One region of the Peribacillus sp. YIM B13472 genome, then DNA from elsewhere that is predicted to be linked to it. Evidence: riboswitches for the same ligand, from Rfam matches in the RefSeq annotation. Region 1 holds a riboswitch; the other holds the start of a gene.
What was found. Region 1 has a riboswitch for glycine ahead of ACFX4I_RS09590 (amino acid permease). Riboswitches for the same ligand answer to the same signal wherever they lie in the genome.

Region 1 (4,222 bases):
GAGCGGGTGCGCCCTTGCCATATGCCCAGCCGCTGCCGCCAAGGAAGGAGAAGGTCGTATAGATTTCCCCGGCCATCAGCAGAAAGACGAAAATCGCACCAAAACCACGTCCGCCCACCGTCCATTGTTCCAAGTCCATATCTTTTCCTTTTGAAGAGCGTATCCCTAAAAATATCGATAGAAGTAAAAATGCTAAAATGATTAAGAGAGCAATATTCATTTCTGGTCACCTTCCCGATTCCTGGGATCCAGCTTATACATGATGCCCAATATGGCAGAGGTAAGGACAACCCACATAGCCATCCAGAACATATTGAAAGGCATCCCTAATACGTATGGTTCTATTTTATTAACAAAAGGTAGAAATCCTAGTATGCCTATAAAAGGAACTAGAGTAAGGATATATATAATCTTCATTAAACAAACCCCTCCGTTTTAAATAAGTGAAACGTCCATCAATGGGGTTTATTCTTCAATGCCACTGATGGCTGGGTGAACCAAACCGGGAAGGAAAATTCGTGCATGTCCGATTTACCTTCTTTTAAAAAAGGTCCAATGATATATAATAGCTTACACTATTTTGATATAAAATTTAATGCAGTTGCCTGATATATTTGAGCAACTGTGCGCAGACAGCCGGACCCTGATATGTTCATAAAACAGATAAAGCCTTGAATTCATAGTGAGTTCAAGGCTTTATTTCCTTTAGCTATATTTTTTTCGAGTATTATATAGTATTACCAAAAGTATGAACCAGATTGGGGTCAAGAGCAGTGATAGTCGTGTTGCTTCAGCGAATAGCATAACAATAAGGATGAACAGGAATAATCCTAATATGGCGTAATTGACAAAGGGTGTAAAAGGAGCCTTGAAAGTCGATTCGGCTCTTAGATCAGGCCTTGTTTTTGAATATTTGATATGGGAGATCAAGATAATGCTCCATACCCAAATGAAACAGATGGCACTGATGGTCGTCACGACGGTAAATGCCTGTTCAGGTATCAGCTTGCTTAATAATGCCCCTATTGATACAACGATTGTGGATGTTAATAAGGCATTGCTCGGAACAGCCTGTTTATTTAATTTTTCCAGTTTAGCAGGGGCTTCGCCATTCCTGCTTAACGTATAAAGTATTCGGCTCGTTGAAAATAAACCGCTGTTGCATGCAGAAGCAGCGGATGTCAAAACGACGAAGTTGATGATCCCTGCAGCGACAGGAATGCCGATTAACGCAAAGACCTCTACAAATGGGCTGCTCGTGGCATCCAGTTGTGTCCATGGGTTGACGCAGAGAATGACGAATAGTGCACCAATATAGAAAAGTAAAATCCGGACAGGGATTTTATTGATGGCAGATGGAATGTTCTTTCTCGGGTTTGCCGTTTCTGCTGCGGAAACCCCGACCAATTCGACACCGACAAATGAGAAGACGACCAGCTGTAAAGATAATAGGAATCCAGAAATGCCATTAGGGAACATGCCCCCATGATTCCATAGGTTCGTTACGGAAACCGTTCCGCTATTGGTATTGAAGCCGATGATCAAAAGAATGATTCCTACGATGATTAAGGCAATGATCGTGATTACTTTAATGATGGCAAACCAGAATTCCAATTCACCAAATAACTTAACGGTCAAAAGGTTCAATCCTAACAGAATGACTAGGCATATTAGAGCCGGAATCCATTGAGGGATATCGAACCAATATTGCATATAGACGCCGACAGCTATGATATCGGCCATTGCGGTCATGATCCAACAGAACCAATATGTCCACCCTGTTACGAAGCCGGCCCATGGACCGACATATTCGGTTGCAAATTCAGTAAATGATGTATACCCTGCATTGGATAATAGCAATTCGCCCAGCGCCCTCATCACAAAAAACAAGGCAATCCCTATTATCAGATAGGAGAATATAATGGAAGGTCCAGCTAATTGTATGGCTTTTCCGGATCCTAAAAATAAACCGGTGCCAATGGTTCCTCCTATTGCAATAAGTTGTACATGTCGATTTTTTAAATCTCTTTTTAATTCCTGTTTAGCCAATTCTTACGCCCCCGTTTTTTATAGTCTTGTTAGTGAATGATTTCAACCTGCATGGTCTTGGAGAGAGGGACGTGATTTCTTGCCCTGCTTGCCTATTCCATTGGTTTTCAAGAGTGTAGTTTTAAGTCCAATCACAAAATGGACAATAAAAAAAAGAGATTGGATAATACCAATCTCTTAAAGGGTTCAGAATAACAATTCTATCATTCGTTACTCTTCTGTCCTTTTGCCTGAGATTGTGAATCCTTCGGCGCTGCATCTTGTACAGTCTCTCCAGAAGCTGCTCCTGCTATAGTGTCATCCATAGCATTCATCGCTTGCTTGTATGCGGTTGTGAAGAAATGTCTGTCAGTGTCAATCTTCCACTGTTACATCATTCATTATGCTTATAAAATAATATTGGAATTCTATCATCTATTTTTCGGAAGGTCAACAAGTTTTTTTGAAGTGAAAACGGCAATAGCTGCAGTTTTATAGTGGTCTTAATATTTTTTAAGGTACTTGAAAAAATTGTTTTTTGGATGATCACTATTATGAAATATTGAACATCATTTTTTTGAAATGATATTTTTAGATAAGGGAAATTGCCAAGATATATTTGGTAACTGTTTATTTCAAAAATACAATTGTATTTTTACAGAATATTTACTATTATAAGATAAGAAAACATAATTGAAGTGTTATTGATATTTTTTTCGATAAAGCATTTCTAACCGCAATAATTAATAGAGAGTCGTTCGTGTTAAGGATGGAAAAGCATTACCGATATTGCATCAGGGGGAGTTAATCATGTCGAACAAGGAATTAAAGAGAGGGCTGGAATCAAGACATATTCAAATGATAGCTTTGGGCGGAACCATCGGGGTCGGGTTATTCATGGGTTCTGCGAGCACGATCAAATGGACCGGGCCCTCTGTTATGCTTGCTTATGCAATCGCAGGTATTTTTATATTTTTCATCATGCGTTCCATGGGTGAGATGCTATATTTAGAACCGACTACAGGTTCTTTTGCAACCTTTGCAAGCAGCTATATACATCCCTTGGCAGGTTATATGACTGCTTGGAGCAATTGGTTTCAATGGGTAATCGTCGGAATGTCCGAAATCATCGCGGTTGGGTTGTATATGCAATATTGGTTCCCCGAGTTACCTGCTTGGATACCAGGTGTGGTCGCCATGATCATCTTGGGGGCGGCAAACCTCATTTCCGTTAAATCCTTCGGGGAATTTGAATTTTGGTTTGCGCTTATAAAAGTCATAACGATTATATTGATGATCATTGCCGGCCTTGGCCTTATCTTCTTTGGAATAGGAAATGGCGGGGATGCAATTGGATTATCGAATCTATGGGAAAATGGCGGCTTCTTTACGGGAGGCTGGACAGGATTCTTCTTTGCGCTTTCCCTGGTCGTGGCATCCTATCAAGGCGTTGAGCTTATCGGCATCACAGCCGGAGAAGCGAAAGATCCAACGAAGACCGTAACAAAAGCGATCCAATCAATCATATGGCGTATATTAATTTTCTATATTGGTGCCATATTTGTCATCGTGACAGTCTTCCCTTGGGATCAACTGGATGACTTAGGAAGCCCATTCGTTTCAACCTTTGCTAAAATAGGTATCACAGCAGCAGCAGGAATCATCAATTTTGTTGTAATCACTGCGGCAATGTCTGGATGCAACAGTGGGATTTTCAGTGCAGGGCGTATGCTGTACACACTTGCATTGAATGGCCAAGCTCCAAAAGTCTTTGCTAAAGTATCTAAAAATGGAGTGCCGGCATACTGCACGATCGCTGTACTATTAGGATTGGGCATCGGGGTTATCCTGAATTACCTTGCACCGCCGCAATTATTCCTTTATGTGTACAGTGCGAGTGTATTACCCGGGATGATTCCATGGTTTGTCTTACTTATCAGTGAGCTTAAATTCAGAAAAGTAAATGCCGCTGAAATGGAGAAACATCCGTTCAAGATGCCGTTGGCCCCTTACAGTAACTATGCGACAATTGCCTTCTTACTGATGGTGCTGGTCGGTATGTGGATCAATCCTAGTACCCGGATTTCCTTAGTTGTCGGGATCGTTTTCCTAGCCTTGGTCGTAGCAAGTTATTACATGCTGAAAATGGATAAACGAACACCATTGGATGTTAGATCCGATGATGAGATTTCCT
Region 2 (4,222 bases), on a different contig from region 1:
ATTAAAGGTGGAAAACCCGGAAAAAACATCGGTCTTCGCGCTGATTTTGATGCGCTTCCAATCGCCGAAGAAACGGAAGTACCCTTTAAATCAAAAATTGAAGGCGTTATGCATGCGTGTGGCCATGATGGTCATACAGCCTATTTATTAGTCTTAGCGGATTGCCTCATTCAATTAAAAGATGAAATTCCAGGTACAATCAAAATTATTCATCAACATGCGGAAGAAGTTCCGCCAGGCGGGGCAAAGAGTATTGTAGAATCCGGCGTGCTTGACGATTTAGATAATATATTTGGAATCCATCTCCTGCCAATGGATTCAGCAGGAGTGGTTGGTTATCATGCTGGATATTCTTTTAACGGCAGAGCTTATATGAAATTAAAAATACAAGGTAGAGGTGGACATGGTTCCTCACCACATCTAGCGAATGATGCCATTGTGGCTGGTGCCCATTTTGTTACAGCCGCACAAACGATTATTAGCCGTCGATTAAGTCCATTTGATATTGGTGTGATTACGATTGGTTCTTTTGACGGAAAAGGAACATTCAATGTCATTAAAGACAGCGTAGAGCTTGAAGGCGATATCCGTTATATGACAGTTGAAACAAAAGCAACGATTGAAAAAGAAGTGAAACGTCTTGTAAAAGGACTTGAAGAAGAATTTGGCGTAACATGTGATCTAACCTACACGAATGACTATCCCCCTCTATACAATGATCCTGAATTAACAGGAAAGGTTGCTGAGATTCTGAAGAATGCAAATGATAAAGATATTAAAGAAGTGAAGGAATTTCCAGCAATGCCGCCTTCTGAAGACTTTGCTTACTATGCTGAAAAAATTCCTTCCTGCTTCTTTTACATTGCTTGTACACCTAGAGGAGTAGAAAAACCTTATTTTAATCATAACCCTAAATTTGATATCGATGAAGATGCCCTTCTCGTGGCAGCAAAGGCAGTAGGATATGTTGTTTATGGTTATTATGGGTTAGATTAGGGGTAGAATCATTTTTAAGGTGCGGTACAGATGACCACATGCTTTGCTGTATTAGATAATTCTATTCATAAAAAGCATTACGATTACCGAGAAAGGCTAATAAAGGTTGGTTGTAGCTGATAGACAAAGCTCCGTGTGGAGGGAAACTTTCATGCACGGTGCGAGGTAAGGGAGACTGTTTCTATAAATAAAAAATTTAACCAGCCTATTCCTATGGAAAATGCAACGATAACAACGAATTTTCACCTATCATTAAATAGGAAATACAAATAAATCAACCCTTTTTATAAAATAATGATTCGATTGAATTTCTAATAAGGGCGTGTTTTGATCAATCTAAATATGTTATTTTAACAAAGTAATGTATTGATTTGATCATACTTTATAAACCAGTTTTAAAAGGTGCTGCTAACTAAATTAAAGTCCTAGTTTGAAAAGACAACAAGATGTGGTTTTTGTCTTTTCTTTTTAATGTGGACAAAACTGTAAACCTTACTACGTAGGAATATTCATCAACTTCCTCTCATCCGAAATTCCACAATAAAAGGGTTCGTAAATCCTCCTTTTTTATATTTGGTACGAATACATTATGATTTAACAAAGAAAGTCAAAATGAATACGTAATGATAAATTTAAACCTTGTTGTTCTAAATTATGTTATTCTATTTCTGTTTACAACAGTCCGACTGAGAAACTGTAAAGGGGGTATGAGGTAAAATGGATAAGGAAAAGAAAAGCAAGCTAAAGAGGCCAAAGAAGTCGTGGGTATGGGTTCTAGCAATTATCATCATTGCTAATATAGCAGGTGGTGGGGACAAAGAGGAAGTTGCTAAAGAAAAGGAAGCTTCTGAATCTACTGCTGAACTTAGGGAGGAAGCTCCAAAGCAATCTATACTGCTGCAAGCATTCTCGCGAGTCTCGAATTTTCTCTTTTTCCATACATCAATTATGTTAAAACTATAGACATTATGTCCTTTCCCATCTTTAAAATTTAGCCGTATTGTCAATCGGAAAAATGTAAAAATGTTTCGCTTATACATAAGCTTGTTTGGATTCCTTGCGACATAGAAAAGCAACTAATAACATCTAAATTATACCTGTTCATAAAGTTCAAAATTGTCTATGTTAAAATTTCAGAAAATAAAGTTTTTTCAGATAATCATTGAAATATCCATTAAAACCCGATAATATACAACTATTAAAACAACTTTATATCAGCGGATGATAATTGTGGGAGAGACTAAACATTGTTTAGCACCGAAGGAGCAAACCCTAAAAAGCAGGGGACTAATCTCTCAGGTAAAAGGACTACAATTGGACGCGTCTCTGAAGAGAGCCATAGGCCACCGAAGGAGTTAAACTCTCAGGTAAAAGGACAGAGGAAGGTAGGAAAATCCCTATCTTTCCTCTGTCCTTTTTGTACTAGGAAAGATAAAAAGAGAGGAGGTGCAATAAGACCTGTAGATATATGAGTCTATCTTTGGATTTGTACAATTAACGCCATATTTTCAAAAAGGTTGGTAGATCTGTTTCAAAAAAACTATATCTAGTACCTAACCAAGAAAGCGCTTACATCTGTAGGGCAGTTCCCCAGTACGTTAATAATTCACACTCATTGAAGGACTGACCCTTTATTGGAAAAAAATCCAAGTATCCTATAAAAGTAGAAAGTGGGAATTCGTATGCAGGAACAAAAGTTGGATAGAGGGCTAAAAAACAGGCACGTACAACTCATCGCTATTGGTGGGGCAATCGGAACGGGATTATTTCTTGGAGCAGGAAAATCTATTCATTTAGCCGGGCCATCAATTTTAATTGCTTACATGATTACAGGCGTCATTTGCTTTTTAATCATGCGCGCACTTGGAGAACTACTCTTATCTAATTTGCACTATCATTCCTTTGTCGACTTTGTAAGAGACTATTTAGGTAATATGGCTGCATTTGTAACCGGCTGGACCTACTGGTTTTGCTGGATTTCAATCGCAATGGCCGACTTAACGGCAGTTGGTCTTTATACTCAATATTGGTTTCCCTCTGTACCACAGTGGATGCCAGGGTTAATTGCTCTTGTCATTCTGCTATTTATGAACCTTGCAACCGTAAAACTTTTTGGCGAAATGGAATTCTGGTTCGCATTAATTAAAGTCATAGCTATTCTAGCACTAATTGTTATTGGTATTTTCATGATTATTAAAGGCTTTTCCACTGATTCAGGCGCAGCAAGTTTCACGAATCTATGGAGTCATGAAGGTATGTTCCCAAATGGAATAAATGGTTTTGTCCTCTCATTCCAGATGGTAGTGTTTGCGTTTGTTGGCATTGAACTTGTAGGACTAACAGCAGGTGAAACTGAAGATCCTGAAAAAGTTATCCCCAAAGCGATCAATAATATTCCTATTCGGATTATAATTTTCTACATTGGCGCACTTATTGTCATAATGAGTGTTTATCCGTGGAACGCAATCATCCCAACGGAAAGCCCATTTGTCCAAGTATTTGTGGCTGTAGGTATCGCTGGAGCTGCTGGTATCGTCAATTTTGTCGTCCTTACATCGGCTGCTTCTGCATGTAACAGCGCAATCTTCAGTACAAGCCGGATGGTATACTCACTTGCCAAAGATAAAAATGCACCTGTACCGTTTGCAAAACTTAATGACCGTAAAGTGCCTTCCAATGCATTGCTCTTTTCAACTGTTGTCATTTTAATTTCCGTTGTTTTGAACTATTTAATGGCTGAAGGAGTATTTACCTTAATTACAAGTATTTCTACAGTATGTTTCATCTATATTTGGGGAATTACAGTCATCAGCCATTTGAAATATCGTAAAACAAGACCAGATCTAGTGAAAAAGAACAAATTTAAATTACCACTTTATCCATTTTCCAATTACTTGATCCTTGCTTTCCTAACATTCGTCCTTGTTGTTCTTGCACTTGCGAACGATACTCGTGTTGCCTTATTCGTAACTCCTGTTTGGTTTATTATGCTGATTGCGATTTATAAGGTGCGCAAAACGAAGGTAGAACAGGCGAATCAGAGAGAGGTAGCGGGGAATTAAAAGGCAAGAAACCCTTTTGATTCTATTAACGGTGTTTGTCCAGATAGCTGACGCTCCATATTTTCCAACTCGGTGAGAAAAAAATCTCCGTTATAAAAAGCTTTAAGATATCTGGATGATCATATTATAATTTGAAAAAATATTTTAGAATAGTTTTGTTAGCG

Region 2: another riboswitch for glycine. It lies ahead of ACFX4I_RS16705 (amino acid permease); the one in region 1 lies ahead of ACFX4I_RS09590 (amino acid permease).

Annotation. Positions count from the first base shown of each region.
Region 1 covers NZ_JBHZPG010000009.1:58,619-62,840, reverse strand. The annotation lists gene ACFX4I_RS09600 (sodium:solute symporter family protein) at 1-220, opposite strand, end outside; gene ACFX4I_RS09595 (DUF3311 domain-containing protein) at 217-417, opposite strand; gene ACFX4I_RS09590 (amino acid permease) at 706-2,049, opposite strand; glycine riboswitch at 2,258-2,336, opposite strand; gene ACFX4I_RS09585 (amino acid permease) at 2,839-4,222, shown strand, end outside.
Region 2 covers NZ_JBHZPG010000022.1:11,473-15,694, reverse strand. The annotation lists gene ACFX4I_RS16715 (amidohydrolase) at 1-996, shown strand, start outside; gene ACFX4I_RS16710 (hypothetical protein) at 1,714-1,959, shown strand; glycine riboswitch at 2,218-2,317, shown strand; glycine riboswitch at 2,321-2,377, shown strand; gene ACFX4I_RS16705 (amino acid permease) at 2,679-4,058, shown strand.